3 regions of the Escherichia sp. B1147 genome follow, and region 1 is predicted to be linked to each of the others. Evidence: predicted binding sites of a transcription regulator. Region 1 holds the regulator's gene; each other region holds the start of a gene.
What was found. The regulator Fur, encoded in region 1, represses iron uptake genes when iron is present. The targets are predictions, from matches to a motif close to ATAATAATGAGAACNACTATCAA.
Positions count from the first base shown of each region.

Region 2: feoA (ferrous iron transporter A) is a predicted target of Fur. The motif match lies at 2,427-2,449, and genes of this name have one in related genera.
Region 3: A9180_RS04110 (Nramp family divalent metal transporter) is a predicted target of Fur. The motif match lies at 4,204-4,226, and genes of this name have one in related genera.

Region 1 covers NZ_LFHY01000012.1:75,322-86,213, reverse strand. The annotation lists gene nagA (N-acetylglucosamine-6-phosphate deacetylase) at 1-33, opposite strand, end outside; gene nagB (glucosamine-6-phosphate deaminase) at 95-895, opposite strand; gene nagE (PTS N-acetyl glucosamine transporter subunit IIABC) at 1,230-3,176, shown strand; gene glnS (glutamine--tRNA ligase) at 3,407-5,071, shown strand; gene chiP (chitoporin ChiP) at 5,519-6,925, shown strand; gene chiQ (ChiQ/YbfN family lipoprotein) at 6,975-7,307, shown strand; gene fur (ferric iron uptake transcriptional regulator) at 7,573-8,019, opposite strand; gene uof (fur leader peptide) at 8,012-8,098, opposite strand; gene fldA (flavodoxin FldA) at 8,308-8,838, opposite strand; gene ybfE (LexA regulated protein) at 8,978-9,271, opposite strand; gene ybfF (esterase) at 9,411-10,175, opposite strand; gene seqA (replication initiation negative regulator SeqA) at 10,360-10,892, shown strand, end outside.
Region 2 covers NZ_LFHY01000008.1:57,363-68,254, reverse strand. The annotation lists gene feoB (Fe(2+) transporter permease subunit FeoB) at 1-2,071, opposite strand, end outside; gene feoA (ferrous iron transporter A) at 2,088-2,315, opposite strand; gene A9180_RS07655 (Tex family protein) at 2,829-5,150, opposite strand; gene greB (transcription elongation factor GreB) at 5,247-5,723, opposite strand; gene ompR (two-component system response regulator OmpR) at 5,951-6,670, shown strand; gene envZ (two-component system sensor histidine kinase EnvZ) at 6,667-8,019, shown strand; gene A9180_RS24740 (hypothetical protein) at 8,351-9,391, shown strand; gene pckA (phosphoenolpyruvate carboxykinase (ATP)) at 9,445-10,892, opposite strand, start outside.
Region 3 covers NZ_LFHY01000005.1:190,091-200,982, reverse strand. The annotation lists gene glk (glucokinase) at 1-878, opposite strand, end outside; gene A9180_RS04120 (ion channel protein) at 1,083-2,339, shown strand; gene ypeC (DUF2502 domain-containing protein YpeC) at 2,454-2,780, shown strand; gene A9180_RS04110 (Nramp family divalent metal transporter) at 2,924-4,162, opposite strand; gene nupC (nucleoside permease NupC) at 4,498-5,700, shown strand; gene A9180_RS04100 (sensor domain-containing phosphodiesterase) at 5,928-8,117, opposite strand; tRNA gene A9180_RS04095 (tRNA-Ala) at 8,325-8,400, opposite strand; tRNA gene A9180_RS04090 (tRNA-Ala) at 8,440-8,515, opposite strand; gene A9180_RS04085 (YfeC-like transcriptional regulator) at 8,736-9,095, shown strand; gene A9180_RS04080 (MerR family transcriptional regulator) at 9,097-9,489, shown strand; gene gltX (glutamate--tRNA ligase) at 9,542-10,892, opposite strand, start outside.

The DNA of each region.
Region 1 (10,892 bases):
GGTAAAAATCCGGCCCTGGGTTAATGCATACATTCCGACCCCCGATTTCAAAAATAATAATGCCCTGAGCAAGGCGTCAGGGCAGGGATAACAATTACAGACCTTTGATATTTTCTGCTTCTAATTCATTGAAATATCTTAAAGTCTTAACTTTCAGCTCCATGGTGGAAGGTTCATCGCACACCATGATGGCTTTCGGATGCAGCTGCAGACAGCTGATGGTCCACATGTGGTTAACGCAACCTTCAACTGCAGCCTGCAGTGCCAGAGCTTTCTGACTGCCCAGCACCAGAATCATCACTTCTTCGGCATCCAGCAGCGTACCCACACCTACGGTCAGCGCATATTTTGGCACCTGATTAACATCATTATCAAAGAAACGAGAGTTTGCGACGCGAGTGTCATGTGTCAGGGTTTTGATACGGGTGCGAGAGGCGAGAGAAGAGGCTGGTTCGTTAAATGCAATGTGACCGTCGTTACCTACACCGCCCATAAATAGGTGGATTTTGCCGTAAGAGCGGATTTTTTCTTCATATTGGCGGCATTCGGCGTCGATATCTGGGGCATTTCCGTTGAGCAGGTTGATATTTTCTGCTGGAATATCAACGTGATCGAAGAAGTTACGGTGCATAAAACTGTAGTAGCTTTCCGGATGCTCTTTCGGCAGACCGACATATTCGTCCATGTTGAAGGTGACAACGTGCTTAAAGCTGACCTGGCCTGCTTTATGCATTTCGACTAACGCTTTGTAGGTGGTCATCGGCGTGCCGCCAGTCGGCAGGCCCAGAACAAACGGACGATCGGCAGTCGGTTTGAACGCATTAATACGATTAACGATATGGCGAGCAGCCCATTTGCCGACCTGTTCAGCAGTAGTCAGGGGGATCAGTCTCATTATTCACCTCAAGTAAGTAAAAAGTAAGCCGTTGGCGGATTAGGCATCTTTAAGCGTAACCTGGATTTGCGCAGACAGGCGTCAATCCGACCTGATTTTTTGAATGATAAAATAAGTTTTCTGGTTTAGCCAGTCAAAGGGAGTGGTGATAACGATATTTGGTGACAAAACTCACAAAAAGCACGCTTTTAATTTGCGATACGAATTAAATTTTCACAAACTCTGTAACAGATGATCTAATAATCTGATTACAGAGCATTGGGCAGTACAATGTGCAGCAAAATAAAAATACGGCTTTAAACGAGCCAAATAGGGGTTTCGTAGGGGGAATAAGATGAATATTTTAGGTTTTTTCCAGCGACTAGGTAGGGCGTTACAGCTCCCTATCGCGGTGCTGCCGGTGGCGGCGCTGTTGCTGCGATTCGGTCAGCCAGATTTACTTAACGTTGCGTTTATTGCCCAGGCAGGCGGCGCGATTTTTGATAACCTCGCATTAATCTTCGCCATCGGCGTGGCATCCAGCTGGTCCAAAGACAGTGCAGGCGCAGCGGCGCTGGCGGGTGCGGTTGGTTACTTTGTGTTAACTAAAGCGATGGTGACCATCAACCCAGAAATTAACATGGGTGTTCTGGCAGGTATCATTACCGGTCTGGTCGGTGGTGCAGTCTATAACCGTTGGTCCGATATTAAACTGCCTGACTTCCTGAGTTTCTTCGGCGGAAAACGTTTTGTACCTATTGCCACTGGTTTCTTCTGTCTGGTGCTGGCGGCCATTTTTGGTTACGTCTGGCCACCGGTGCAGCACGCTATTCATGCAGGTGGCGAATGGATCGTTTCTGCGGGCGCGCTGGGTTCTGGTATCTTCGGCTTCATCAACCGTCTGCTGATCCCAACCGGTTTGCATCAGGTACTGAACACCATCGCCTGGTTCCAGATTGGTGAATTCACCAACTCGGCGGGTACGGTTTTCCATGGTGACATCAACCGCTTCTATGCCGGTGACGGTACTGCGGGGATGTTCATGTCCGGCTTCTTCCCGATCATGATGTTCGGTCTGCCAGGTGCGGCGTTGGCGATGTACTTCGCTGCACCGAAAGAGCGTCGCCCGATGGTTGGCGGGATGCTGCTTTCTGTGGCAATCACCGCGTTCCTGACCGGTGTGACTGAGCCGCTGGAATTCCTGTTCATGTTCCTTGCTCCGTTGCTGTACCTCCTGCACGCACTGCTGACGGGTATCAGCCTGTTTGTGGCAACGTTGCTGGGGATCCACGCGGGTTTCTCCTTCTCTGCGGGCGCTATCGACTATGCGTTGATGTATAACCTGCCGGCAGCCAGCCAGAACGTCTGGATGCTGCTGGTGATGGGCGTTATCTTCTTCGTTATCTACTTCGTGGTGTTCAGTGCAGTTATCCGCATGTTCAACCTGAAAACGCCAGGTCGTGAAGATAAAGATGACGAGATCGTTACTGAAGAAGCTAACAGCAACACTGAAGAAGGTCTGACTCAACTGGCGACCAACTATATTGCTGCGGTTGGCGGTAGTGACAACCTGAAAGCGATTGATGCCTGCATTACTCGTCTGCGCTTGACTGTGGCTGACTCAGCTCGCGTCAACGATGCAATGTGTAAACGTCTGGGTGCCTCTGGTGTGGTGAAACTGAACAAGCAGACCATCCAGGTGATTGTTGGTGCAAAAGCAGAATCCATCGGCGATGCGATGAAGAAAGTCGTTGCTCGTGGCCCGGTAGCTGCTGCTTCTGCTGAAGCTGCACCGACAACTGCCACTCCGGTAGCGAAACCACAGGCTGTATCAAATGCAGTGTCTATTGTTGAACTAGTATCACCAATTACCGGCGATGTTGTGGCGCTGGATCAGGTGCCAGACGAAGCATTCGCCAGCAAAGCGGTGGGTGACGGTGTGGCGGTGAAACCGACGGATAAAATCGTTGTGTCGCCAGCCGCAGGGACTATCGTGAAAATCTTCAACACCAACCACGCGTTCTGTCTGGAAACCGAAAAAGGTGCAGAGATCGTAGTCCACATGGGTATCGACACCGTGGCGCTGGAAGGTAAAGGCTTTAAACGCCTGGTGGAAGAGGGCGCGCAGGTGAGTGCAGGGCAACCGATTCTGGAAATGGATCTGGATTACCTGAACGCTAACGCCCGTTCGATGATTAGCCCGGTGGTTTGCAGCAATATCGATGATTTCAGCGGCCTTATCATTAAAGCTCAGGGTCATGTTGTGGCGGGGCAAACGCCGCTGTATGAAATCAAAAAGTAATCTGCTTCATGCCTGATGCCTCTTATCAGGCCTGTAGGTTGGATAAGACGCGTTAAGTGTCGCATCCAACAATGACAAGCGGTGGAGATCTTCTCTGCCGCTTTTTTTTTCATCAATCATCCCCATAATCTCTGTTAGATTATCAATTTTAAAAAACTAACAGTTGTCAGCCTGTCCCGCTTATAAGATCATACGCCGTTATACGTTGTTTACGCTTTGAGGAATCCACGATGAGTGAGGCAGAAGCCCGCCCGACTAACTTTATTCGTCAGATCATCGATGAAGATCTGGCCAGTGGTAAGCACACCACAGTACACACCCGTTTCCCGCCGGAGCCGAATGGCTATCTGCATATTGGCCATGCGAAATCTATCTGCCTGAACTTCGGGATCGCCCAGGACTATAAAGGCCAGTGCAACCTGCGTTTCGACGACACTAACCCGGTAAAAGAAGATATCGAGTACGTCGAGTCGATCAAAAACGATGTTGAGTGGTTAGGTTTTCACTGGTCTGGTAACGTCCGTTACTCCTCGGATTATTTTGATCAACTCCACGCCTATGCTGTTGAACTGATCAATAAAGGCCTGGCGTATGTCGATGAGCTGACGCCGGAACAGATCCGCGAATATCGTGGCACCCTGACTCAGCCGGGTAAAAACAGCCCGTACCGCGATCGTAGCGTTGAAGAGAACCTGGCGCTGTTCGAAAAAATGCGTGCCGGTGGTTTTGAAGAAGGTAAAGCCTGCCTGCGCGCGAAAATCGACATGGCTTCGCCGTTTATCGTGATGCGCGATCCGGTGCTGTACCGCATTAAGTTTGCTGAACACCATCAGACCGGCAACAAGTGGTGCATCTACCCGATGTACGACTTCACCCACTGCATCAGCGATGCCCTGGAAGGCATTACGCACTCTCTGTGTACGCTGGAGTTCCAGGACAACCGTCGTCTGTACGACTGGGTACTGGACAACATCACCATTCCTGTTCATCCGCGCCAGTACGAATTCTCGCGCCTGAATCTGGAATACACCGTGATGTCCAAGCGTAAGCTGAACCAGCTGGTCACCGACAAGCACGTAGAAGGTTGGGATGATCCGCGTATGCCGACCATTTCGGGTCTGCGTCGTCGCGGTTACACCGCGGCTTCTATTCGTGAGTTCTGTAAACGCATTGGCGTGACCAAGCAGGACAACACCATTGAGATGGCGTCGCTGGAATCCTGCATCCGTGAAGATCTCAACGAGAACGCACCGCGCGCAATGGCAGTTATCGATCCAGTGAAACTGGTTATCGAAAACTATCAGGGCGAAGGCGAAATGGTCACCATGCCGAATCATCCGAACAAACCAGAAATGGGCAGCCGTCAGGTGCCGTTTAGCGGTGAGATTTGGATCGATCGCGCCGATTTCCGCGAAGAAGCCAACAAGCAGTACAAGCGTCTGGTGCTGGGTAAAGAAGTGCGCCTGCGTAATGCTTACGTGATTAAAGCGGAACGCGTGGAGAAAGATGCCGAAGGCAATATCACCACCATCTTCTGTACTTATGATGCCGACACTTTAAGCAAAGATCCGGCAGATGGTCGTAAAGTCAAAGGCGTTATTCACTGGGTAAGCGCGGCACATGCGCTGCCGGTTGAAATCCGCCTGTACGATCGTCTGTTCAGCGTGCCGAATCCAGGCGCTGCGGATGATTTCCTGTCGGTGATTAACCAGGATTCTCTGGTCATCAAACAGGGCTTTGCTGAACCGTCTCTGAAAGATGCGGTGGCAGGTAAAGCATTCCAGTTTGAGCGTGAAGGCTACTTCTGCCTCGACAGCCGCCATTCCACAGCGGAAAAACCGGTATTTAACCGCACTGTTGGTCTGCGTGATACCTGGGCGAAGGTTGGCGAGTAATTTTAAGTTTCGCCAGGCCGGATGTGGCGTTTACGCCGCATCCGGCAAGAAACATGCAAACAATCCCAAACGCCGCGCTCTGCGGCGTTTTTTCTGCTTATCATCGCGAATTAATTCCACATCGTAATTTATCCATAAAAAAAATTTAAAATCACAAATCATAATTAATTAAAATGTAACCGCTTTCATCTTACTGGAAAGCCACATATTTTTTCTTCTACATGCTCTCCTGGTTCACACTTAAAGCTTGTAACAAAAATCATCAAAATATGTGCGGTTGCTCATGTTCTTACATTCTCGTTACAGAAAGAGATTGATAATTCGCGTCGCGAAAAATAGTCTGTTCCTGTAGTCAGCGAGACTTTTCTCAACGCTACTTTTTTAATTTTTATTTTTTTCGCTGTTCACCTTTGGTGCAGCAATTTATACGTCAAAGAGGATTAACCCATGCGTACGTTTAGTGGCAAACGTAGTACGCTGGCGCTGGCTATCGCCGGTGTTACAGCAATGTCGGGCTTTATGGCAATGCCGGAGGCTCGCGCCGAAGGATTCATCGACGATTCAACCTTAACCGGCGGTATCTATTACTGGCAGCGTGAACGTGACCGTAAAGATGTTACCGACGGGGACAAATACAAAACCAACCTTTCTCACTCCACCTGGAACGCCAACCTCGATTTTCAGTCTGGTTATGCTGCTGATATGTTCGGGCTCGATATTGCCGCGTTTACGGCGATTGAAATGGCAGAAAACGGCGACAGCTCACACCCGAACGAAATCGCGTTTTCGAAAAGTAATAAAGCCTATGACGAAGACTGGTCCGGCGACAAAAGCGGTATAAGCCTGTATAAAGCAGCGGCCAAATTTAAATACGGCCCGGTGTGGGCGAGGGCAGGTTACATTCAGCCAACGGGTCAAACGCTGTTAGCGCCGCACTGGAGCTTTATGCCGGGTACCTATCAGGGCGCAGAAGCCGGTGCCAATTTTGATTACGGCGATGCCGGAGCGTTGAGTTTTTCCTACATGTGGACCAACGAATACAAAGCGCCGTGGCATCTGGAAATGGATGAGTTTTATCAGAACGATAAAACCACCAAAGTTGATTATCTGCACTCCCTCGGCGCGAAATACAACTTCAAAAATAACTTCGTGCTGGAAGCGGCATTTGGTCAGGCTGAAGGTTATATCGATCAGTATTTTGCCAAAGCCAGCTACAAATTTGATATCGCCGGTAGCCCGTTAACCACCAGCTACCAATTCTACGGTACGCGCGACAAAGTTGACGATCGCAGCGTCAACGATCTTTACGACGGCACCGCCTGGTTGCAGGCGTTGACCTTTGGCTACCGGGCTGCTGACGTGGTGGACTTGCGCCTGGAAGGCACCTGGGTGAAAGCCGATGGGCAGCAGGGATACTTCCTGCAACGTATGACCCCAACTTACGCCTCTTCAAACGGTCGCCTGGATATCTGGTGGGATAACCGCTCTGACTTTAACGCCAACGGCGAAAAAGCGGTCTTCTTTGGTGCGATGTATGATCTGAAAAACTGGAATCTTCCCGGCTTCGCCATCGGCGCTTCTTATGTTTATGCGTGGGATGCGAAACCTGCAACCTGGCAGAGCAGTCCGGATGCGTATTATGACAAGAACCGGACTATCGAAGAGTCTGCTTACAGTCTGGATGCGGTCTACACCATTCAGGATGGTCGCGCTAAAGGCACGATGTTCAAACTGCACTTCACCGAATACGACAATCACTCCGATATCCCAAGCTGGGGCGGCGGTTACGGCAACATATTCCAGGATGAGCGTGACGTGAAATTTATGGTTATCGCTCCGTTCACCATTTTCTGATGCCAGACGCGGCAGGTTTTTTGCCTGCCGCACGTTTGAGGAATTCGCTATGAAAAAACTGATTCTCATCGCCATGATGGCATCGGGTCTGGTGGCTTGTGCGCAATCAACCGCGCCACAGGAAGATAGCCGCCTGAAAGAGGCGTACAGCGCCTGTATCAACACCGCACAAGGCTCGCCAGAAAAAATTGAAGCCTGCCAGAGTGTGTTAAATGAGCTGAAGAAAGAGAAACAGCATCAGCAGTTTGCCAACCAGGAAAGTGTACGCGTGCTGGATTATCAGGAGTGCCTACGCGCGACGCAAACTGGCAACGACCAGGCGGTGAAAGCCGATTGTGATAAGGTCTGGCAGGAAATTCGCAGTAATAACGCTACACAGTAAAGAAAAAAACGCAGACTGTAACTCTCGCTTTTCTTATTTCCTTTGTATAAAAAAGCCAACCCGCAGGTTGGCTTGAGACTTATGGTAAATGCTAAATTGCCTGATGCGCTGCGCTTATCAGGCCTACCTTTTCGTGCAATATATTGAATTTGAGAGGATTTGTAGGCTGGATAAGGCGTTCACGCCGCATCCGGCACGAACAAATCGCACTATGCCAATAATAAAAAGCCAACCCGCAGGTTGGCTTTTTCTCATTCAGGCTGACTTATTTGCCTTCGTGCGCGTGCTCATCTTCGCGGCAATCGCCTTCGGCGCAGTGACCGTAGAGATAAAGACTGTGGTTAGTCAGGCGAATGCCATGCTTCGCGGCGATTTCACGCTGACGCGCTTCGATAGATTCATCACTAAATTCAATAACCTTTCCGCAGTCGAGGCAGATCAGGTGATCGTGGTGATGTTGTTGGGTCAGTTCAAATACGGATTTACCGCCTTCAAAATTGTGGCGGGTGACGATACCGGCGTCGTCAAACTGGTTCAGTACGCGATATACCGTAGCCAGACCAATTTCTTCACCCATATCGATCAGTCGTTTGTATAAATCTTCCGCACTGACGTGATGGTTGTCCGGCTCCTGAAGAACTTCCAAGATTTTTAAACGTGGAAGCGTCACTTTCAGGCCAGCTTTCTTTAGGGCGGTATTGTTATCAGTCATGCGGAATCTGTCCTGTTACTAAGCGGTTCACTTCATTAAAAGAAGTGACAGAATTTGCTCTTGAGATAATGCGTATCATTATAGATTTGCCACGCCTAAATGAAAACCACAAGTCCCTGGCAAATATTGTTAATAAAAACGTGGCATAGCTTACATTTACGTTGGCAAGGCCACTTGAATACCGGGACATTGTACAGGCACACCGGCAAAAGTTACAAATTTGTAGCAATTATTTTGATTGGCATTATCTATTAATACGGCGTAGACATGAGTCTACACCGCAGTACATCAGGCATTGATAATTTCGTCGAGATGCAGTTCTTCAGAAATTTGTTTTACCCATTTTTCTACACGCTCGGCGGTCAGTTCTGGCTGACGGTCTTCGTCGATAGCCAGGCCGACAAAATGGTCATCATCCGCCAGACCTTTTGATGCTTCGAAATGGTAGCCCGCAGTTGGCCAGTGACCGACGATGGTCGCGCCGCGCGGTTCAATGATGTCACGAATGGTGCCTAAGGCGTCGCAGAAATATTCTGCGTAATCTTCCTGGTCGCCACAGCCAAACAGTGCAACCAGTTTACCATTGAAATCAATTTCTTCGAGAGTCGGGAAGAAGTCGTCCCAGTCACACTGTGCTTCGCCATAGTACCAGGTTGGGATGCCCAGCAGCAGAATGTCATAAGCTTCCAGATCTTCTTTGCTGCTTTTTGCAATGTCATGGACATCGGCAACGTCTTTACCAAGCTGTTTTTGAATCATTTTTGCGATATTTTCGGTATTACCGGTGTCGCTGCCGAAAAAGATGCCAGTGATAGCCATGAGTGAAATAACCTCTTGAAACTTATTGAAATGGGGGTGGCAAATTGCCCACGGATAAAGGCAATCATAGCAGAACAGGCAGTCTTGCGGAATCAGCAAACGAGCAGGACTGCACACTGTGCTACACGAAAGTGGATAATTAAACGATGCCCTGATTACGCAGCGCCGCCAGTTGCTGCATCAATATCTCTTCGATCAGTTCGCTACGGCTCATATTACGTGACTCCGCCAGCTCGTTCAGCGCCTCGACAGCTTCCGCATTCAGCTTCAGTTCGACACGCTTAAGGCCACGTACTTTGTCGCGTTTTAGCTGATTGCGTTTATTAATACGCAGCTGTTCATCGCGCGAAAGCGGATTGGTTTTCGGTCGTCCCGGTCGACGCTCGTGCGCGAACAGATCTAATGTCGTACGGTCCGTTTGTTCTTTGGCCATGATCTTGGTGACTTCGGGGGAAACAATCAGCCAGGCGCCTGCCCGGATGGATAGCCCGCCATAATACAACAGCGTGAGGAATCTCGCCAACGCCCACGCGCGGAATGCCGCGCGGACGCTGGGTTTTTAATCAGTTGCGTTAATCATTAAGATAGCGACGGATAGCCCGCAGCACAGCATCTGGTTTTTCTGCGTGTACCCAATGACCCGCGCCTGCAATAACATGCGCTCGTGCTTGCGGGAATTGCGCCAGCAAATCATCACGATACTGTTCAGTAACATACGGGGAATTGCCGCCAGGAATAAACAGAGCTGGGTGGTTCCATGCCGGAATTTTCTCCCAGCCAACAATATGTGGATACTGATCCCATAATACTGGCACGTTAAAACGCCACTCACCGTCAACAAAAGATTTCAGCAGGAATTGAATCACGCCCTCTTCATTAATATATTGGCGCATCACAGCAGCGGCCTGTTGGCGCGTTTGCGCGTCGGAGCCACTGACCGCGTTGATAGCTGCGAAAATTTCATCATGACGGCGTACGTGATAATCCACCGGCGCGATATCGATCGCTACCAGTTTCTCGATGCGGTCGGGCGCCAACGCGGTCAGTGCCATCACAGCTTTACCACCCATTGAATGACCAATAAATGTCGCCTTATCGATCTGCAGCGCATCCAGAGTATCAACAAGATCCTGGGCCATCGCCGGGTAATTCATGTGCGGATCTCGAGGCGAAAGTCCGTGGTTACGCATATCAACCTGGATGATATTGTGATCGTTTACCAGGTCGCGCGCCAGCACGCCGAGATTGTCAAGGCTGCCAAACAACCCGTGGACGAGGACGATGGGAGAATTATTATGCTGATTTTGTGCAGATTGCGCGCGGATATTCAATTTCATGGCAAAGTTCTTTTTTTCGTGTAGTTGGGTTAGGGTATTATGTTGACCATTGTGCCACAGGGCTGCAATAAATAAGGTTTAATCCGATTTTTTCTGCACGCCAGGCTTGACGCTATCCGCTGCCGGGATTTATTCATATACTCCCGGCGACTTGTATTCAGCTAAGACACCGCACTGGATTAAGATGAAAACGATTGAAGTTGATGATGAACTCTACAGCTATATTGCCAGCCACACTAAGCATATCGGCGAGAGCGCATCCGACATTTTACGGCGTATGTTGAAATTTTCCGCCGCATCACAGCCTGCTGCTCCGGTGACGAAAGAGGTTCGCATTGCGTCGCCTGCTATCGTCGAAGCGAAGCCGATCAAAACGATTAAAGACAAAGTACGCGCAATGCGTGAACTTCTGCTTTCCGATGAATACGCAGAGCAGAAGCGCGCGGTCAACCGCTTTATGCTGTTGTTGTCTACACTATATTCTCTTGACGCCCAGGCGTTTGCCGAGGCAACGGAATCGTTGCACGGCCGCACGCGCGTTTACTTTGCAGCAGATGAACAGACGCTGCTGAAAAATGGTAATCAGACCAAGCCGAAGCATGTGCCAGGCACGCCGTATTGGGTGATCACCAACACTAACACTGGCCGTAAATGCAGCATGATTGAACACATCATGCAGTCGATGCAATTCCCGGCGGAATTGATTGAAAAGGTTTG
Region 2 (10,892 bases), on a different contig from region 1:
CACGGCTTGATTCACGAGCAATAGCACCCATCACCGAGATGCACGGTACATACAGCAGAACGAAAATCAGATAGCTGTATGCTGCAGCCGCGCTGCCAAATTTTTCATCCATCACGCCCATCGCTCCGGTACCCATTTCGCCGTCTCCTTTGCTGGCTTCAATTGGGTTCATCAGTACGCTAAGACTGAAGGTGTCTTTCAGGCTCTGCCAGGTTTCATCAACCGCGCTGAACAGCTCTTCACCGAGGTTAAATTCTGCCGGATTGAACTCTTCGTCCTGAATATTTTCTGCGGTGTAGAGGGTGTTGAGCGTACCCACCACCACTTCTTTCGCCATTGCGCCCGTGAACAGGCCAACCGTTGCCTGCCAGTTATCTTCATGTACGCCAATCGGTTTGAAGACAGGGGTGATCACACGGCTAACGGAAGCCAGCGCCGAATCGTTGATGTTATCGACGATTTTCCCGCTCAATGAGAAGCTGTTGAAGGCGCTAAGGAAAATGCTGACGATGATGATCACTTTACCTGCGCGCATCACGAAGCCTTTCAGACGCTGCCAGGTCTGGATAATCAGACTCTTAACGTGTGGCACGTGGTAGACCGGCAGTTCCATGACAAACGGCGTCGCTTCACCGCGCATGATGGTGTACTTGAGCATCAGGCCAGTCAGCACCGCCATCACAATACCAAGCATATACAGCGAGAAGACTGCCAGCGCGCCATTCTGTCCGAAGAAGGCTGCTGCAAAGACCGCGAAGATAGCCAGACGCGCGCCGCAGGACATAAACGGGGCCATCATAATGGTCATCAGGCGTTCACGCGGAGCATCAAGAGTTCGTGCACCCATCACCGACGGCACGTTACAACCGAAGCCGACGATCAACGGCACAAAGGATTTCCCCGGCAAGCCCAACGCTTGCATCAAACGGTCCATCACAAATGCCGCGCGCGCCATATACCCTGAGTCTTCGAGGAAGGAGAGGAACAGGTACATCATGCCGATCTGCGGCACCAGCGGCAGCACGGTGTTAATACCACCCCCCAGGCCCTGGGCGAGGAAGATAGTCAGCCAGTCCGGGAAGTGGAGCGTATAGCCAATCCACTGAATACCATGCACAAACAGCGCTACGGAACCAACGTCAAACAACGGCTGTAACGCACCGCCGATGTTGATAGCCAGCAGGAACATCAGGTACATCACAAAGAGGAAGATCGGCAGGCCGAGGAAACGGTTGAGCACGATTTTATCCACTGCCGTGGTGAAGCGACTGGGTTCTGCCGTCAGCGTGTTGCTTACCACATCGCAGATAGCAGCAATACACTGGTAACGCGCATCGGCAATATGCAGTGCCGGATCGTCCATCTCATTACGCAGACGGGCGAGGGCGGCATCCAGATGCTGCGACGCTTCACCGGCGTAAGCGCGGCTGTAAATATCACCTTCCAGCATTTGCAGGCCCAGCCAGCGACGCTGTTTGAGCGGGATGTTGGACGGCATCACTTTTGCCAGTGAGTCGGCTTCGTTGAGCAGCGGCTGGGCGTAATGCACCAGCTCCACATTTTCGTTGGCTTTATAGCGATCGATCGCCAGCTTGAGCGCTTCGATACCGCGGCCACGCGTGGAAACCAGCGGGATCACCGGGCAGCCAAGACGTGCCGACAGCGCATCAATTTCAATACGAATATTTTGCTTCTCGGCAATGTCGAGCATGTTCAGCGCTACGATGCAGGGAATGCCGAGTTCCAGCAGTTGCAGCGTCAGGTAAAGGTTACGCTCAAGGTTTGACGCATCCACCACGTTAATCAGCAGGTCGGCGTCGCCACTCAAAATGTAGTGGCAGGCGATTTGCTCGTCCAACGACGTCTGAGATGAAATGGTGGTCAGAGAATAGGTGCCGGGTAGATCCACCAGCGTGACCTGATGATCGGTGGTAGAGAACAGACCCTCTTTACGTTCGACGGTAACGCCAGCCCAGTTTCCTACACGCTGACGTGCGCCGGTGAGCTGGTTAAATAAGGTTGTCTTGCCAGAATTTGGATTACCAATTAAGCCAATGGTTAATTTTTTCATTGTTATTCTCACTGTATTAACAGGAAACCGCTTCCACTTCTAATAAGGCCAGATCTTTTTTGCGTAATACCAGGCTCACACGACGGGTTTCGATATGAATGGGGTCGCCAAGTGGGGCAACGCGCACCACGTTGAACGAGGAGCCAGGTAACATGCCCAGAGAAAGCAGTTTCTGACGATATGCCGGGCTGATTTCACGGGAAAAGCCAGTGATTTTCCACGCAGTATCTGGAGTGTATTGCATAGGTGCCTACTTGTTTCTCATTAACTGGATAACTACCTCATGGGGCGTTTGACAGCGACATGGGACCAGATGATTTGCCAACGAAGGAGAGATTAAATAATCAACAGTACAATGATAATGAGAATGGTTTCTATCAGCAATACTTAAAATGTGTGCGAATGTTGGTTTAGATAATAATCTGCCTCAATGTTGATGTGGCTCAAGGTTATATCTGGGTCGAAATAAAATTCGAATGGCGAATTATTAAGGTGGGTTAATGTTTGTTTAAGGTTTCAGTTGTTAATGCCGTGATAAATATTGGCGGGAATATGTTGTGCGTTTAGATGTGAAATAAAAATGCAGGAAATAATCTCCTGCATTTTTATGTCAGGCAAGATGCTCGTTGTGAGTTGCCAGATGCGGCGTGAACGCCTTATCTGGCCTACGATTTCGCACAAATTTAAATAACAATGATTGAACCGTAGGCCCGATAAGCTTGCTCATCGGCAAGTTTACGTTTGCCCATCGAGGCGTTTAACGCTTTTTGCCCATTGCTGCTGCCAGCGCATCCATCATTGCGCTATTACCGGCAGTCTGCGCTTCACGACTGCGTGGTTTGGCTGCCGTGCGGCTGTTTTGCGGGCGATCGTTACCGCCGCCGCGACGGGCGTTGGTTTCGCCAGGCTGCTCGTCCAGACGCATGGTCAGGGCGATACGTTTACGCTGAAGATCCACTTCCAGCACTTTCACCTTCACAATGTCGCCCGCTTTCACCACGGTATGCGGATCTTCCACAAACTTGTTCGACAGGGAAGAGATGTGAACCAGCCCGTCCTGATGCACGCCGATATCGACAAACGCGCCAAAGTTAGTGACGTTGGTCACCGCACCTTCGAGGATCATGCCCGGTTGCAGGTCGTTCATTGTCTCGACGCCATCGGCAAACTGAGCGGTTTTAAACTCAGGACGTGGGTCGCGGCCCGGTTTTTCCAGCTCTTTGATGATGTCGGTTACTGTCGGCACACCGAATTTCTCATCGGTAAAGTCAGAGGCTTTCAGGTTACGCAGTTCGCTGCTGTTACCCATCAGATCTTTCAGCGCCTGCTGCGTTGCCGCCAGAATACGTTCCACCACCGGATAGGCTTCCGGGTGAACGGTAGACGCGTCCAGCGGGTTATCGCCGTGGTTAATCCGCAGGAAGCCCGCGCACTGCTCGAAGGCTTTCGGCCCCAGACGGCTCACTTTTAACAGCTGCTGACGGTTCTGGAACTGACCGTTTTCATCGCGCCAGGCAACGATGTTTTGCGCCATCATGCGCGTCAGGCCCGCTACGCGAGTTAACAGCGGAACGGACGCTGTGTTCAGATCGACGCCAACGGCGTTTACACAGTCTTCCACTACCGCATCCAGCTTGCGGGCCAACTGCGTCTGGCTGACGTCGTGTTGATACTGGCCCACGCCGATAGATTTCGGATCGATTTTCACCAGTTCTGCCAGTGGATCCTGCAAACGACGAGCGATAGATACCGCGCCACGCAGAGAAACATCGAGGTCCGGGAACTCCTGTGCCGCCAGTTCGGAAGCGGAGTAAACCGATGCGCCTGCTTCGCTGACGATCACTTTCTGCGCGGTAACTTTCGGGAACTGCTTCTGCACGTCGAGATAGAAACGCTCGGTTTCGCGGGAAGCCGTACCGTTACCGATCGCCACCAGTTCAACATTATGTTTTTCACACAAGGCGGCAACGGTCATCGCCGCTTTTGCGGCCTGTCCGGTGTGTGGATAAATGGTATCGGTTGCGACCAGTTTGCCGGTTGCGTCGACCACCGCCACTTTTACCCCGGTACGCAGACCCGGATCGAGGCCCATCGTCGCACGCAGCCCGGCTGGGGCTGCCATCAGCAGATCGTGCAGGTTACGGGCAAAGACGTTAATTGCTTCATCTTCCGCACGTTCGCGCACGGTACCCATCAGTTCGGTTTCCAGGTGCATCAGCACCTTGATGCGCCAGGTCCAGCTCACCACGCCTTTGCGCCAGCTATCCGCCGGGGCATTGTTCAGGCGCAAGCCGAGGTGGTCCATGATGATTTGCTCGCAATAGCTCTCTTTCGGTGGTTCGTCGAACTGCGGATCGGCATTCAGCGAAAGCTGGAGTACGCCTTCGTTACGACCACGGAACATCGCCAGCGCACGGTGAGAAGGCACCGTTGACAGCGGTTCGTGATGATCGAAATAGTCGCGGAATTTTGCCCCTTCCTCTTCTTTACCGCTCACCACGGTGGACACCAGGTGCGCGTTTTTCCACAGATAATCACGCACTTTAGCCAACAGGGCTGCATCTTCGGCAAAACGTTCCATCAGGATATAACGCGCGCCGTCCAGTGCGGCTTTGGTATCTGCCACGCCTTTATCGGCATCAACATATTGCGCAGCGGCAACTTCTGGCGTGTGTGAAGGATCGTTCCACAGCAGATCAGCCAATGGCTCAAGCCCTGCTTCAATAGCGATTTGCCCGCGGGTACGACGTTTGGGTTTGTAAGGCAGGTAGAGGTCTTCGAGTTCGGTTTTGCTCAAGGTGGCATTGATGGCATTCGCCAGCTCGTCGGTGAGTTTACCTTGCTCAGAAATGGACTTGAGAATAGCCTGACGTCTCTCTTCCAGCTCGCGCAGATATCCCAGACGCGTTTCCAGATTACGCAACTGCGTGTCATCCAGACCGCCGGTGATTTCCTTACGATAACGTGCGATAAACGGCACGGTATTCCCTTCGTCAAGCAGGCGAACGGCGGCTTCAACCTGTTCCGGGCGCGCCTGAATTTCACCCGCAATAATGCGGCAGAACGAATCATTCATCATGGTTTGAGTTCATCTTTTCGGATCAAAAATCAGGGGATAGTTATACGGACTGGCTGGCAAAAATGCCAGCCATTGACAGGAGGTTAAGACTCTTCCTTACGGTTTCACGTATTCGATGGCATTAACATACCAGCTTGCTTCCCCGGCAGGGGTATTCACCACCGCCAGATCGCCCACTTCTTTTTTCAGTAATGCGCGGGCCATCGGGGAATCGATAGAGATGTAATCTTTACGGCCAAAGATTTCATCGTAGCCGACGATACGAAAACGGTGAGTAACGCCATCATCGTTTTCAATCTCTACCCACGCGCCAAAGAAAACTTTGCCTTCCTGCTGGGGCGAGTAATCGACGATTTTGAGATTTTCCATGCATTTAGTGAGATAGCGCACACGACGGTCGATTTCACGCAGGCGCTTTTTATTATACTGATAGTCAGCATTTTCGCTGCGGTCACCCAGACTCGCGGCCCAGGTCACCTTCTTTGTGACTTCCGGGCGCTCTTCGCGCCAGAGATAATTTAGCTCTTGTTTGAGTTTTTCATACCCTTCCCGGGTAACCAGGGGCGTTTTCATCTCGTTGATTCCCTTTGTCTGTTTAATAATGCGCACATTGGGTATAACGTGATCATATCAACAGAATCAATAATGTTTCGCCGAATAAATTGTATACTTAACCTGCTGTTTAATATGCTTTGTAACAATTTAGGCTGAAATTCATACCAGATTTAGCTGGTGGCGAACGTAAGCTTTTTTAAGAATACACGCTTACAAATTGTTGCGAACCTTTGGGAGTACAAACAATGCAAGAGAACTACAAGATTCTGGTGGTCGATGACGACATGCGCCTGCGCGCGCTGCTGGAGCGTTATCTCACCGAACAAGGCTTCCAGGTTCGAAGCGTCGCTAATGCAGAACAGATGGATCGCCTGCTGACTCGTGAATCTTTCCATCTTATGGTACTGGATTTGATGTTACCTGGTGAAGATGGCTTGTCGATTTGCCGACGTCTTCGTAGCCAGAGTAACCCGATGCCGATCATTATGGTGACGGCGAAAGGAGAAGAAGTTGACCGTATCGTTGGCCTGGAAATTGGTGCTGACGATTACATTCCAAAACCGTTTAACCCGCGTGAATTGCTGGCCCGCATCCGTGCGGTACTGCGTCGTCAGGCGAACGAACTGCCGGGCGCGCCGTCGCAGGAAGAAGCGGTGATTGCTTTCGGTAAGTTCAAACTTAACCTGGGTACGCGTGAAATGTTCCGCGAAGATGAACCGATGCCGCTTACCAGCGGTGAATTTGCGGTACTGAAGGCGCTGGTCAGCCATCCACGTGAGCCGCTCTCCCGTGATAAGCTGATGAATCTTGCCCGTGGCCGTGAATATTCCGCAATGGAACGTTCTATCGACGTGCAGATCTCGCGTCTGCGTCGCATGGTGGAAGAAGATCCGGCGCATCCGCGTTACATTCAGACCGTCTGGGGTCTGGGCTACGTCTTCGTGCCGGACGGTTCTAAAGCATGAGGCGATTGCGCTTCTCGCCACGAAGTTCATTTGCCCGCACGTTATTGCTCATCGTCACCTTGCTGTTCGTCAGCCTGGTGACGACTTATCTGGTGGTGCTGAACTTCGCGATTTTGCCGAGCCTCCAGCAGTTTAATAAAGTCCTCGCTTACGAAGTCCGTATGTTGATGACCGATAAACTGCAACTGGAGGACGGCACGCAGTTGGTTGTGCCTCCCGCTTTCCGTCGGGAGATCTACCGTGAGCTGGGGATCTCCCTCTATTCCAACGAAGCTGCCGAAGAGGCCGGGCTGCGTTGGGCGCAACACTATGAATTCTTAAGCCATCAGATGGCGCAGCAGCTTGGCGGCCCGACGGAAGTCCGCGTCGAGGTCAACAAAAGTTCGCCTGTCGTCTGGCTGAAAACCTGGCTGTCGCCCAATATCTGGGTGCGCGTGCCGCTGACCGAAATTCATCAGGGCGATTTCTCCCCGCTGTTCCGCTATACGCTGGCGATAATGCTGCTGGCGATAGGTGGCGCGTGGCTGTTTATTCGTATTCAGAACCGACCCCTTGTTGATCTCGAACATGCAGCTTTGCAGGTGGGTAAGGGGATTATTCCGCCGCCGCTGCGTGAGTATGGCGCTTCGGAGGTGCGTTCGGTTACCCGTGCCTTCAACCATATGGCGGCTGGCGTCAAGCAACTGGCGGATGACCGCACGCTGCTGATGGCGGGGGTAAGCCACGACCTGCGCACGCCGCTGACGCGTATTCGCCTGGCGACCGAGATGATGAGCGAGCAGGATGGCTACCTGGCAGAATCGATCAATAAAGATATCGAAGAGTGTAACGCCATCATTGAGCAGTTTATCGACTACCTGCGCACCGGGCAGGAGATGCCGATGGAATTGGCGGATCTTAATGCGGTGCTCGGTGAGGTTATTGCCGCCGAAAGTGGCTATGAGCGGGAAATTGATACCGCGCTTTATCCCGGCAGTATTGAGGTGAAAATGCACCCACTGTCGATCAAACGTGCGGTGGCGAATATGGTGGTGAACGCCGCCCGCTATGGCAATGGCTGGATCAAAGTCAGCAGCGGCACCGAGCCAAATCGCGCCTGGTTCCAGGTGGAAGATGACGGCCCAGGTATTGAACCGGAGCAGCGTAAGCACCTGTTCCAGCCGTTTGTCCGTGGTGACAGCGCGCGCACTATCAGTGGCACTGGCTTAGGACTGGCGATTGTGCAGCGGATCATCGATAACCATAACGGGATGCTGGAACTTGGCACCAGCGAGCGGGGCGGGCTTTCCATTCGCGCCTGGCTGCCATTGCCAGTAACGCGGGCGCAGGGCACGACAAAAGAAGGGTAAATAAACGGGAGGCGAAGGTGCCTCTCGTTTTTTTAAATAATTAATATACTCGTCATACTTCAAGTTGCATGTGCTGCGTCTGCGGGTTATTCGCCCCATCCATGGGCCTCACCCCTTACGGGGCCGCTGCAAGCAGCGTTCAAATCCGCTCCATGCGGATTTGTCGCTCACCCCAGTCACTTACTTATGTAGGCTCCTGGGGATTCACTCGCTTGCCGCGTTACTCGGCCTGAGGCCTCGCCCTTTCAGGGCCAACGCAAGCGTTGTTCAAAACGACCCTGCCGTTTTGTCCTGCAACTCGAATTATTTAGAGTATAAGAATGGAATCATTATGCTTAATTCGCAATCTGTCAGGGATGTAGTGCAGGAAGCCATTGCTGGTCAGGACTATGAAAGAATTAATACTGTTACTGAACAACTGCTGTCAGCGAATAATCCACGTTTTCATCTTGATGCCCTTAATTTGTTATTAGTTACATCTGGTCATTACCATCATCAGGAAGTGGCGATGAAACTTCAGCAAATTGGAGATCCGTCCACGATTCCTTATGTCAGGCAGGTATTTGCCCACGGGTTTGATTACCTCGATTATACATGTTCGGATTCTGGCGCAATTGCAAAATGGTTTAGCCATCTGTTATGGAAAATAGGCACGCCAGAGGCCCTGGCATTGATTCAGGAGTACACATCTCATTCAGATGAAGGTATCCGCAAAGAGATGCTTTATCGACTTAAACGTATTGCACATATGATGAGTATCAGCAAATTTGATCCACGAACCGCACATTACCTCGGCACAGTGCAAATCCATTATACTCCAACCACCTTCAACGCTGCCGTTAGGCATTACACCTATTACATTAAAAAGCGTTTTAAATGGTGCAAACGGGGAATTTGGGCCGGTGGTTTACTGGCAATACTGCCTGTGATCCTACAATGGTTGAATTCTTCCCATGACTTTAAACTCAACGGAATTAGTCGGTTAATTCTCCTGTTCACGTTGGTCTTCCTATGGTTAATGTTCCTGTTAATCACCCGAAGAATCAAAGATTTTAAGTCAAAAACAGTGCAGGTTACTTTTACTGAACCCGTACGTTATGAGTTTTATAGCGAGGGGATTGTTTTTTATGAATCTCATCAGCAGGGCATACTTCGCTGGGGGGATTTTTATGGTATTCATTACGAAGAAGATTATTTGTGGCTTTTTCTGCATTTACCGAAGAGTTTTTCCAGAGAAGCGACGAAAGAGTTTAGTGATATTTTTATTCCCGCCAGTGCGATAAAAGCGCAGCCTGAACTGGATACGTTTTTTCGTGAAACACGCCACTTGCTGGAATATATGTTTTCCCCATTTAATTCAGACAGAAAGTAAAAAATCCCCCGAATCTCGCGAAACGGGGGAACTTCGTCACTTAACTTAACGGATTACAGCTTCGGACCCGCAGCTACCAGCGCGGCACCGGCTGGGGTGTCGGTGTATTTATCGAAGTTGTCGATAAACAGTTTCGCCAGCGTTTCGGCTTTTTCCTGCCACTGTTCCGGAGATGCGTAGGTGTTACGCGGATCGAGGATCTTCGTGTCGACGCCCGGCAGTTCGGTTGGGATCGCCAGGTTAAACATCGGCAGAGTGAAGGTTTCTGCGTTATCCAGCGAACCGTTCAGGATGGCGTCGATAATGGCGCGGGTATCTTTAATGGAGATACGTTTGCCAGTGCCGTTCCAGCCGGTGTTAACCAGATATGCCTGCGCACCTGCCGCCTGCATACGTTTCACCAGCACTTCTGCGTACTGAGTCGGGTGCAGCGACAGGAATGCCGCGCCAAAGCAGGCAGAGAAGGTTGGCGTCGGTTCGGTGATGCCGCGCTCAGTACCAGCCAGTTTGGCGGTGAAGCCAGAGAGGAAGTGGTACTGGGTTTGGTCGGCCGTCAGACGGGAAACCGGCGGCAGCACGCCAAAGGCATCTGCGGTCAGGAAGATAACCTTAGTCGCATGGCCCGCTTTGGAGACTGGCTTAACGATGTTATCAATGTGATAGATCGGATAAGAAACGCGGGTGTTCTCGGTTTTTGAACCATCGTCAAAGTCGATAGTGCCATCTTCACGTACGGTGACGTTTTCCAGCAGCGCATCGCGGCGGATAGCGTTGTAGATTTCAGGTTCTGCTTCTTTCGACAGTTTAATGGTTTTCGCGTAGCAGCCGCCTTCGAAGTTAAACACGCCGTCATCATCCCAGCCGTGCTCGTCATCGCCAATCAGACGACGTTTCGGGTCGGTGGAAAGGGTAGTTTTACCTGTGCCAGAAAGGCCGAAGAACACGGCAACATCGCCTTTTTCGCCAACGTTGGCGGAGCAGTGCATAGAAGCGATACCTTTCAGCGGCAGCAGGTAGTTCATCATCGAGAACATCCCTTTCTTCATTTCGCCGCCATACCAGGTGCCACCAATCAACTGCATGCGTTCAGTCAGGTTAAACGCCACGAAGTTTTCAGAATTCAGACCCTGCTCTTTCCACTGCGGGTTGGTACACTTCGCGCCGTTCATGACGATAAAGTCAGGTTTGAAACCTTCCAGCTCTTCATCACTCGGGCGAATAAACATGTTCTTGACGAAATGCGCCTGCCAGGCCACTTCGGTGATGAAACGTACGGAAAGGCGAGTATCCGGGTTAGCGCCACAGAAAGCATCAACCACGAACAGGCGTTTGCCGGAAAGCTGTTTGGTCACCAGGCCTTTCAGATGTTGCCAGGTTTCCGGAGTGAGTGGTTTGTTATCGTTTTTACCTTTGCCTTTGTCTGCCCACCAGAAAGTATCGCGAGTGGTATCGTCACGGACGATATACTTATCTTTTGGTGAACGACCAGTGAAGATCCCGG
Region 3 (10,892 bases), on a different contig from region 1:
TCATGGACATATTCTTTAAAGCGCCCTTTATCTTCAAATGCAGCACGGAAACCGGAGGCTTTGAAGAACTCAAGGAAACGCGGAACGATACCGCCCGCAATATAGACACCGCCAAATGTTCCGAGATTGAGCGCCAGATTGCCGCCAAAACGCCCCATAATGACGCAAAACAGTGACAACGCACGACGGCAATCGGTGCAACTGTCGGCCAGCGCGCGTTCGGTAATATCCTTCGGCTTGAGATTTTCCGGCAGGCGGTTGTCCGCTTTCACAATCGCGCGATACAGATTCACCAAACCAGGGCCAGAGAGCACGCGTTCAGCCGAGACATGGCCAATTTCTGCGCGCAGTATTTCAAGAATAATGGCTTCTTCTTCACTGTTTGGCGCAAAATCAACGTGACCGCCTTCGCCTGGCAAGCTTACCCAGCGTTTATCGACATGGACCAGATGTGCGACCCCAAGCCCTGTCCCGGCACCGTACACCGCGACAGGTTTGCCTTCAATCGGTTCTGCGCCGCCAAACTGGATCAGATGCTCTTTTTTCAGCATCGGGATCGCCATCGAAACCGCCGTAAAATCGTTAATAATCTCCAGGTGGCTAAAACCGAGATTCTTTTTCATTTCGGCAATCGAGAACGCCCAGGTATGGTTGGTCATCGCCACCCAGTCACCGGTAATTGGGCAAGCAATGGCGATGCAGCCATCTTTCACCTCGACTTTTTGCTCTTCAAGATAAACGCGAATGACCGCTTCCAGGCTGGGATAATCAAGCCCTGAATAGGTTTTAGCCTGCGAGATTTCACCACTGGCAATATCACACAGAGCAAGACGTGCGTTGGTGCCGCCCACATCACCGACTAATGCATACTTTGTCATTCTTCTACTGCTCCGCTAAAGTCAAAATAATTCTTTCTCACACTGTAAATTCATGGGGGCATAACAACAACGCCGTAAAGGCGGGCTCCCTGTAAATATCGATCTGGGTCACACAATTACTTTATCGTTTCAGCACCAATTGCAGCGATGCCTTTGTGTAAGCTGGGCAAACTAAGTATCTGAACCCGCATAAAGGAATAGAACATGCTTCATCCGCGAGCCAGAACCATGTTGTTATTATCGCTCCCCGCCCTGGCAATTGGGATTGCGTCCAGTCTTATTCTGATTGCGGTGATGAAAATCGCCTCGGTATTACAGAATCTGCTCTGGCAACGACTGCCGGGAACTCTGGGGATAGCCCAGGATTCACCGCTCTGGATCATCGGCATATTAACGCTGACGGGGGCGGCTGTAGGGCTAGTCATCCGTTTCAGCCGGGGCCATGCCGGGCCGGATCCTGCCAGTGAAGCGCTGATTGGTGCGCCAGTTCCCCCCTCTGCGCTACCTGGACTTATCGTAGCATTAATTCTCGGTCTTGCTGGCGGCGTCAGTCTCGGGCCGGAACATCCAATCATGACCATCAATATCGCCCTCGCGGTAGCGATTGGCGCGCGTCTGTTACCACGAGTGAACCGCATGGAGTGGACTATTTTAGCCTCTGCCGGAACTATCGGCGCGCTGTTTGGCACGCCTGTTGCGGCGGCGTTGATTTTTTCGCAAACCTTAAATGGCAGTAGTGAAGTCCCGCTATGGGATCGTCTTTTTACGCCGTTAATGGCGGCAGCAGCTGGTGCGCTTACCACCGGATTATTTTTCCATCCTCATTTTTCACTGCCCATTGCGCATTACGGACAGATGCAGTTGGCAGACATCATCAGTGGTGCAATTGTGACGGCGATCGCCATTGCGGCGGGTATGATTGCAGTCTGGTGTTTCCCACGGTTGCACGCGATGATGCATCAGATTAAAAATCCGGTCCTCATGCTGGGGGTTGGCGGGTTTATTCTCGGTATTTTGGGAGTTATTGGTGGGCCGATTTCGCTATTTAAAGGGCTGGACGAGATGCAGCAGATGGTGACAAATCAGGCCTTCAGCACCAGTGATTACTTTTTGCTGGCGGTAATCAAACTTGCAGCCCTGGTCATTGCCGCCGCCAGCGGGTTTCGCGGCGGGCGAATTTTCCCGGCGGTATTTGTCGGCGTAGCGTTAGGATTGATGCTACATGCGCACGTCCCCGCAGTTCCGGCGGCCATTACCGTCTCCTGCGCTATTCTCGGCCTCGTACTGGTAGTAACGCGCGATGGCTGGCTAAGTTTGTTTATGGCGGCGGTCGTTGTACCCGATTCCACATTGTTACCACTACTGTGTATCGTCATGCTTCCGGCATGGCTATTACTGGCAGGGAAACCGATGATGATCGTAAATCGTCCAGAGCAACAGCCCCCCCACGATAACCTTTAGCAAAAAATGCTCTCCCTTATGATTTAAGAGTTATGGCGATGAAACGGGGCTTTACCTCCCCGTAATATTGCGTTAACAGGCCGCTGACGGCTTCGATCGTGAAGGAGAATAACAATGTTCAGGTCACTGTTTCTGGCGGCCGCCCTGATGGCATTTACCCCGCTTGCAGCAAACGCAGGTGAAATTACCTTACTGCCATCAATTAAATTACAAATTGGCGATCGCGATCATTATGGTAACTACTGGGACGGTGGTCACTGGCGCGATCGTGACTACTGGCACCGTAATTATGAATGGCGTAAAAACCGCTGGTGGCGTCATGATAATGGCTATCACCGTGGCTGGGATAAGCGTAAAGCGTATGAGCGTGGCTATCGTGAAGGCTGGCGCGACCGTGATGATCATCGTGGAAAAGGCCGGGGTCACGGGCATCGCCATTAAACACATTCGCCAATGGAGCACAATGCCTGATGCGACGCTAGCGCGTCTTATCAGGCCTACAAACCCGCTCCATTTAACACGTAGGGCGGATAAGGCGTTTTACGCCGCATCCGCCAGTGGTGCCAGATGCGACGCGCATTCAACTACAATCCCAACGCCGTTCCTACCAGCAACCAGATATTCAGCGTTACCACCAACACCACAATCATCCAGCCGATTTGTTTTACCCATTTGCTATTCACCAGATCGCCCATCAGCTTGCTATCACTGGTGAAAATCAGCAGCGGCACCAGCGCCAGAGCAATACCAAAACTGAGCAGCACCTGACTCATAACCAGAATCCGTGTCGGATCTAATCCCATCAGAATGACAATAAATGACGGCAGCATGGTTACCGTACGGCGTACCCACAGCGGGATATGAAAGCGAATGAATCCCTGCATCACCACCTGCCCTGCCAACGTACCCACTACCGTTGACGAAAGCCCCGCAGCCACCAGACTTAAACCAAAAACCGTTGCCGCTGCATTGCTTAACAGCGGTTGCAGCGTCAGGTAAGCCTCATCAAGATCAGCAACACCAGTATGACCAGAAAAGTGAAATGCTGCAGCAGCCGTTGCCATCATCGCCAGATTGACAAAGCCAGCGATGGTCATGGCGATCGCCACATCCCATTTGGTCGCTGAGTAACGTTGCTGGCGTGAACCACCGTGTAGATGCTGGGTGAGCGAAGAGTGAAGATAAATCACATGCGGCATAATCGTCGCCCCTAACACGCCAGCCGCCAGGAAGACCGCTTCCGAGGACGGTAAACTCGGTATCGCCATGCCTTTACTCAACTGCACCAGATTTGGTTGGGAGAAAATCAGCTCAACAATGTAAGCCGCCGCGACAAACAACAGAAGCCCACCAATCACTTTCTCCAGCGGTTTTTGCCCGCGACGTTGCAGCATTAAAATCAGGAAAGTGGCAATACCTGTCAGCACCGCCCCCTGCAATAAAGAAACACCAAGAATGAGTTTGAAACCGATCGCCGCACCAATAAATTCCGCCAGATCGGTCGCCATCGCAATAATTTCCGCCTGGACCCAATAGAACCAGACCACCGGACGTGGGTAGTGATCGCGAATTTGTTCCGCCAGGTTTTTACCAGTGGCAATCCCGAGTTTGGCCGAGAGGATCTGAATCAGCATCGCCATCAGGTTGGCCCAGACAACCACCCACAGCAGCTGATAGCCGAAGCTGGCGCCCGCCTGAATATTGGTCGCAAAGTTACCGGGATCGATATAACCAATCGCCGCAATGAACGCAGGTCCCATTAATGCGAGCCTCATCTTGCGCGCCGCCCGACCACTGCTACTCTCAACGCGATAGTTCATCATCTTGTGCCTCTAAAACATAGCCTTTGCTATGTTTCATGCTAAGTCAAACGAGAATGATTATCAAATTCATTTAAATGGGTTGTGGTGATTTTTCTGATAGACCAGGATTATGGCTACGAAAAGATTGATGACTTGAATGTTATGGTTATGTTTAATATTAGCACATTTACATAACTTTCAGCTTCCATACACAACATAGCAGAAATGTATGACAGCTCACTATTTTTGAAGCTTGTCACAGGACGTCATTATAGTGTGTGTCAGATCTCGTTTTCCTTACCCATGTTACATAGAATGTGCACGGAAATTTAACCTGCCTCATATTTGGAGCAAATATGGACCGCGTCCTTCATTTTGTACTGGCACTTGCCGTTGTTGCGATTCTCGCACTGCTGGTAAGCAGCGACCGCAAAAAAATTCGTATCCGTTATGTTATTCAATTGCTTGTTATCGAAGTGTTACTGGCGTGGTTCTTCCTGAACTCCGACGTTGGTCTGGGCTTCGTGAAAGGCTTCTCCGAAATGTTCGAAAAACTGCTCGGATTTGCCAACGAAGGGACTAACTTCGTCTTTGGTAGCATGAATGATCAAGGCCTGGCCTTCTTCTTCCTGAAAGTGCTGTGCCCAATCGTCTTTATCTCTGCGCTGATCGGTATTCTCCAGCATATTCGCGTATTGCCGGTGATTATCCGCGCAATTGGTTTCCTGCTCTCCAAAGTCAACGGCATGGGCAAACTGGAATCCTTTAACGCCGTCAGCTCCCTGATTCTGGGTCAGTCTGAAAACTTTATCGCCTATAAAGATATCCTCGGCAAAATCTCCCGTAATCGTATGTACACCATGGCAGCAACGGCGATGTCCACCGTTTCTATGTCCATCGTTGGCGCATACATGACCATGCTGGAACCAAAATACGTCGTTGCTGCGCTGGTACTGAACATGTTCAGCACCTTTATCGTGCTGTCGCTGATCAACCCTTACCGTGTTGATGCCAGCGAAGAAAACATTCAGATGTCCGACCTGCACGAAGGCCAGAGCTTCTTCGAAATGCTGGGTGAATACATTCTGGCAGGCTTCAAAGTAGCCATTATCGTTGCCGCGATGCTGATCGGCTTTATCGCCCTGATTGCAGCCCTGAACGCTCTGTTTGCTACCGTGACTGGCTGGTTTGGCTATAGCATCTCCTTCCAGGGTATTCTGGGCTACATCTTCTATCCAATTGCATGGGTGATGGGTGTTCCTTCCAGTGAAGCACTGCAGGTAGGCAGTATTATGGCGACCAAACTGGTTTCCAACGAGTTCGTTGCGATGATGGATCTGCAGAAAATTGCTTCCACGCTCTCTCCGCGTGCTGAAGGTATTCTCTCTGTGTTCCTGGTATCCTTCGCTAACTTCTCTTCTATCGGGATTATCGCGGGTGCAGTTAAAGGCCTGAACGAAGAGCAAGGTAACGTGGTTTCTCGCTTCGGTCTGAAACTGGTTTACGGCTCTACGCTGGTGAGTGTGTTGTCTGCGTCAATCGCAGCACTGGTACTGTAAGCTAATCCATTAAAAAAGCCGGGGATAATTCCCCGGCTTCAGTTTGTTGACAAAGTGCGTTTTGTTTATGCCGGATGCGGCGTAAACGCCTTATCCAGCCTACGAAACAACGCAAATTCAATAGATTGTGATTCCCATGTAGGCCTGATAAGCGCAGCGCATCAGGCAATTTTTGTTTGTCATCAGCCTCAAATGCCGGGGATAATTCCCCGGCATTTTTACGCCTGTTAATCAACTAATGGTTGCGGGCGACCAATTAAATACCCTTGCAGATATTGCACCCCGAGCTTATGCAATAATGCCTGCTGCTGTTGCGTCTCGACAAACTCCGCGACCACACTCAATGACTTAGCTTTCGCCAGATCGGTAATTGATCTCACTATCATCGCATCAAGTGTATTAGTGACGATATCCTTAACGAAGACGCCATCAATCTTGATGATATCAGCCTGCAAACGCTTTAACCGTTCGTAGTTGGCATAGCCGGTGCCAAAATCATCAATCGCAATACGGAAGCCAAACTTATGCAGTTGTTCAATATTGTACATACTGCTTTCTGCGTTAGAAAACGCCTGCTCCTCGGTGATCTCAATAATCACAGTCGCCGGGGAGACACGGTAACGTTTAAACAGACGAATAATCCGCGCGGCGATATTCTTTTGCAGCAGAGTGAGCGGCATTAAATTGACCGAAAAACGCGGCCCTTTTTTGTCACAAGGGTGAGTTGCCAGCCACTTCAACAGGGATTCCAGCACCTGTAAATCGAATCGCGCGCTAAGGTTAAATTGGGCAATAAGCGGCAAAAATTTATCAGGCGTCATTATGCCGCCGTCGTATTTCAGACGCGCAAGGATTTCATCGTAACCTTCTCCATCCTTGTTGCGAATTGGCTGGGCATAGAGCAGCAAATCCCCCTTATCTAACGCCTTACGGATTGTATTGAGTAACAACACCTGTTTGGTTGTCTGCCCGGATGCAATCTCCTCTCGATTATCCAACGCCAGCACGTGATGATGAACGCAGGATTGTTCCGCCAACCAGCTTAACTGCCCCAGCATTGGCTGCAGGGTATCCTGGTTACCGTCAAAACGTCCCCAGGCAGCACCGTAGCCCATATCCAGCCCGGTGTTGTTCCAGTGGATTTGCCGACTGTTGAGAACGTTAACCATATGCTGTAACCGCCCTTCCGTTTCCGGCCCGGTCAGTACCAACAGCAATTCGCTCCCCGGCAATTGATACAACTTTTCGTTTTCCTGCATCAATGGCAGCAATGTACGGTAAATTGAGCGAATACAATGAACGCGCATCATTAACCCGTAATGGCGACTCATAAACTCAAGATTATCAATGCGCAGACAGCAAAAACTCTTACCTGCCTCTTGCTCCGGCGATTGCTCCAGTGCACGAAAGTTGGGTAATAGCGTTAACGGATCGGTCAGCGCCTGCAAATGCCAGCGACGGTTAAGCCATTCGCTCCGATGATAAATGCGTACCATGTAAAGCAGGCAAACGCTAAAGGAAATCAGCACCGCAAGAATAAATGCCAGCGAATATTCTGTTTCCACCCCTTGTAAAAAATTCTGGTTGTAATTCAGGAGGAAAAGCGTCGATACAGCCCAGGTAAGATTTAAAAACGGATAGCGAAGTTTACCGACACCAAGGGTAAAGATGATAAAGAAAACCGGTACCAGGTAACCGGCGATAAAGTCGTTTTCATAAGGCGTACACATCAAAAGTAGCAGAACGCTAAGAGCCGCCAGCCAACTTAAGGTAAATGTGCGTTTCTCTTTATTCAGCGACGGCGCAATATCCCTGCGCCACAATATCTGCGCAAAGTGCGGACTTACAATCATGCGAGTGAGATAGTAAAAGAGCATGTTGTAAATCAACACTGCGGTGAAAAGACTTAGTAAATCAACGACCGTGAAAATCGCGTCGGCATCGCCGAAAAAGGTCGATATCTTTAGTGGGAAATCAAAGAACCTGCCCACGAGATACATGCTGCACTTGATGCCGATCGGCGTCACCAAACCAAGCCAGAAGAGACGTTGCCAGACGTTTCGGGTGGTCAATCCATAGCGCCAACGCGTTCCCAACTGCCAGCGTAATATTGCACAGGCACACAGCACAGCGAACGTCTGGCTGCCAAGCATGACGGCAGTTTGCAAAAATGAGAGATGAAAATTCCACAGATTGGTGCAAAACATTCCACTTAATACGGGAACGACACCGCGCCAGCCGAAGATAAAGAATATGGATAGCATTACGCACAGTGGCATCCACGCCAGAAAGATATAGCTGGAATGGATAACAGCAAGTGGCGAGATAAAACGGGATAGCTGAATAAGTACCACGGTGAGCGTAAACGCTAGAGTAAATATCTTGATATTTTTTATCAGGTTATGCTCCACAAACATGAGTACACTACTCTCACTGATCGGGGTTTAAGGCACACAAATAATAAGTTTATTCGCATCGCGAAGCAAACAGGGACTGGCCCGTTGCCGATATTTCATCCAATGATGTTCCCACCAGGCGACACTAACCTGGGGCGTAGACGGTATTACAAAAGCGGCAAAAAGCAGAGACAAAAAACCCCCGCTTCGCAGCGAGGGTTTGAAATTTGGTGGAGCTAAGCGGGATCGAACCGCTGACCTCTTGCATGCCATGCAAGCGCTCTCCCAGCTGAGCTATAGCCCCACGAGTCGTTTACGTACCAAATTTGCTGGGTGCAAAATTTGGTGGAGCTAAGCGGGATCGAACCGCTGACCTCTTGCATGCCATGCAAGCGCTCTCCCAGCTGAGCTATAGCCCCATCACGTAAAGCTTGTCGAGTTGACGGGCGGCATCATATGAATTCCGCCTGAATGTGTCAACGGCAAATTGCAACGCGTAGTTTCAATCGCTGAAAAATCAGGCAAATGAACTATTTTGGATAGTCGCTCGCATTCAGTAGTTATTCCTGTCACGGTTTCTTGTAAAGTGGTGTTATAAAATGAACCACTAATAGACCCGCAATCATTCAGGGAATTGTTATGTTCAAGGAGAGGATGACGCCAGATGAACTTGCCAGGCTGACCGGTTATAGCCGCCAGACCATTAATAAATGGGTACGCAAGCAAGGCTGGACGACATCACCAAAACCAGGTGTCCAGGGTGGCAAGGCCCGACTGATTCACATCAATAAACAAGTTCGTGAATATATTCGTAATGCAGAACGCCCGGACGGTCAGAGGGAAGCACCTGAACTGTCTGGCGATACGCCGCTTGAAGTGCTGCTGGTGACGCTGGCGAAAGAGATGACGCCTCTTGAACAAAAACAGTTTACATCCTTGCTTCTGCGGGAAGGGATTATCGGTTTATTACAACGCTTAGGGATTCGCGACAGCAAATAATATGAAAAGATTACGCAATAAAATGACCACCGAAGAGCTGGCTGAATGCCTCGGTGTGGCTAAACAAACAGTTAACCGTTGGATCAGAGAAAAAAGCTGGAGAACGGAAAAATTTCCCGGCGTGAAAGGAGGTCGTGCCAGACTTATTCTGGTCGATTCGCAGGTTTGCGAGTTTATTCAGAACACGCCCGCGTTCCATAACACACCAATGTTGATGGAAGCAGAAGAGAGAGTTGCTGAATACGCTCCTGGAGCACGTGCGCCAGCGTATCGACAAATCATCAACGCAATAGACAATATGACTGACATTGAGCAGGAAAAAGTCGCGCAATTTTTGTCACGTAAAGGAATTCGCAATTTCCTCGCCCGTCTCGATATTGACGAATCAGCATAAATAAAAAAACGGCAGGATATTATCTCCTGCCGTTTATCTTTTTATACGCTAATTACTGCTGGTTTTCGCGTTCAGCAATAAAGGCCAGCGCTTTGTTGATGCGCTCGATGCTACGTGCTTTGCCGATCGCGTGAACGGTAACATCCAGTGCCGGGGACTGCCCTGCACCGGTTACGGCTACACGCAGTGGCATACCAACTTTACCCATCCCCACTTCCAGCTCATCCGCCGTTGCCTGAATAGCGTGGTGAACATTTTCAGCCGTCCAGTCAGTAATTGCAGAGAGTTTGTCTCGTACCACTTCCAGCGGCTGACGCGCTACCGGACGCAGATGTTTTTTCGCAGCATCGGCATCAAACTCAGCAAAATCTTCGTAGAAATAGCGGCAGCTTTGCGCCATCTCTTTGAGCGTTTTGCAGCGTTCGCCCAGCAGTTTCACCAGATCCGCCAGTTGCGGGCCGTTGCGGGTATCGATGTTTTCCTGCTCGATGTGCCACTGTAAATGGGTAGCCACATACTCCGGTGGCAGCGTGTTAATGTAATGATGGTTAAGCCACAGCAGCTTGTCGGTGTTGAACGCACTGGCAGATTTGCTGACGGCATTCAGGGTGAAGTATTTGATCATCTCTTCGCGGGTGAAGATTTCCTGATCGCCGTGGGACCAGCCCAGACGCACCAGATAGTTCAACAGTGCTTCTGGCAGATAGCCGTCATCACGATACTGCATTACGCTGACTGCACCGTGACGTTTGGACAATTTTTTACCGTCATCACCGTTGATCATAGAAACGTGCGCGTAAACCGGTACGGGCGCTTTCAGAGCTTTCAGAATGTTGATCTGGCGCGGCGTGTTGTTGATATGGTCTTCACCACGGATGACGTGAGTAATTTCCATATCCCAGTCGTCGACAACCACGCAGAAGTTATAGGTCGGAGAACCATCGGTACGGCGGATAATCAGATCATCCAGCTCCTGGTTGCTAAACTCGATCGGACCACGGATCTGATCGTCAAAAACCACAGAACCTTCCTGCGGGTTAGCAAAACGTACAACGCACGGTTCATCATCAGCGTGATGTTCATGGCTGTGGCGGCAGCGGCCGTCATAACGCGGCTTCTCGCCTTTTGCCATCTGCTCTTCACGCAGCGCTTCAAGGCGTTCTTTAGAGCAGTAGCATTTATAGGCAGTACCCTCTTCCAGCATCTGATCGATAACCGCGTTATAACGATCGAAACGTTTGGTCTGGAAGTACGGGCCTTCATCCCACTCCAGACTCAGCCAGTTCATGCCATCCATAATGGCTTCGATAGCTTCCGGCGTGGAACGCTCAAGATCGGTGTCTTCAATACGCAGCACGAACTCACCGCCGTGGTTACGTGCAAAAAGCCAGGAGTAAAGAGCA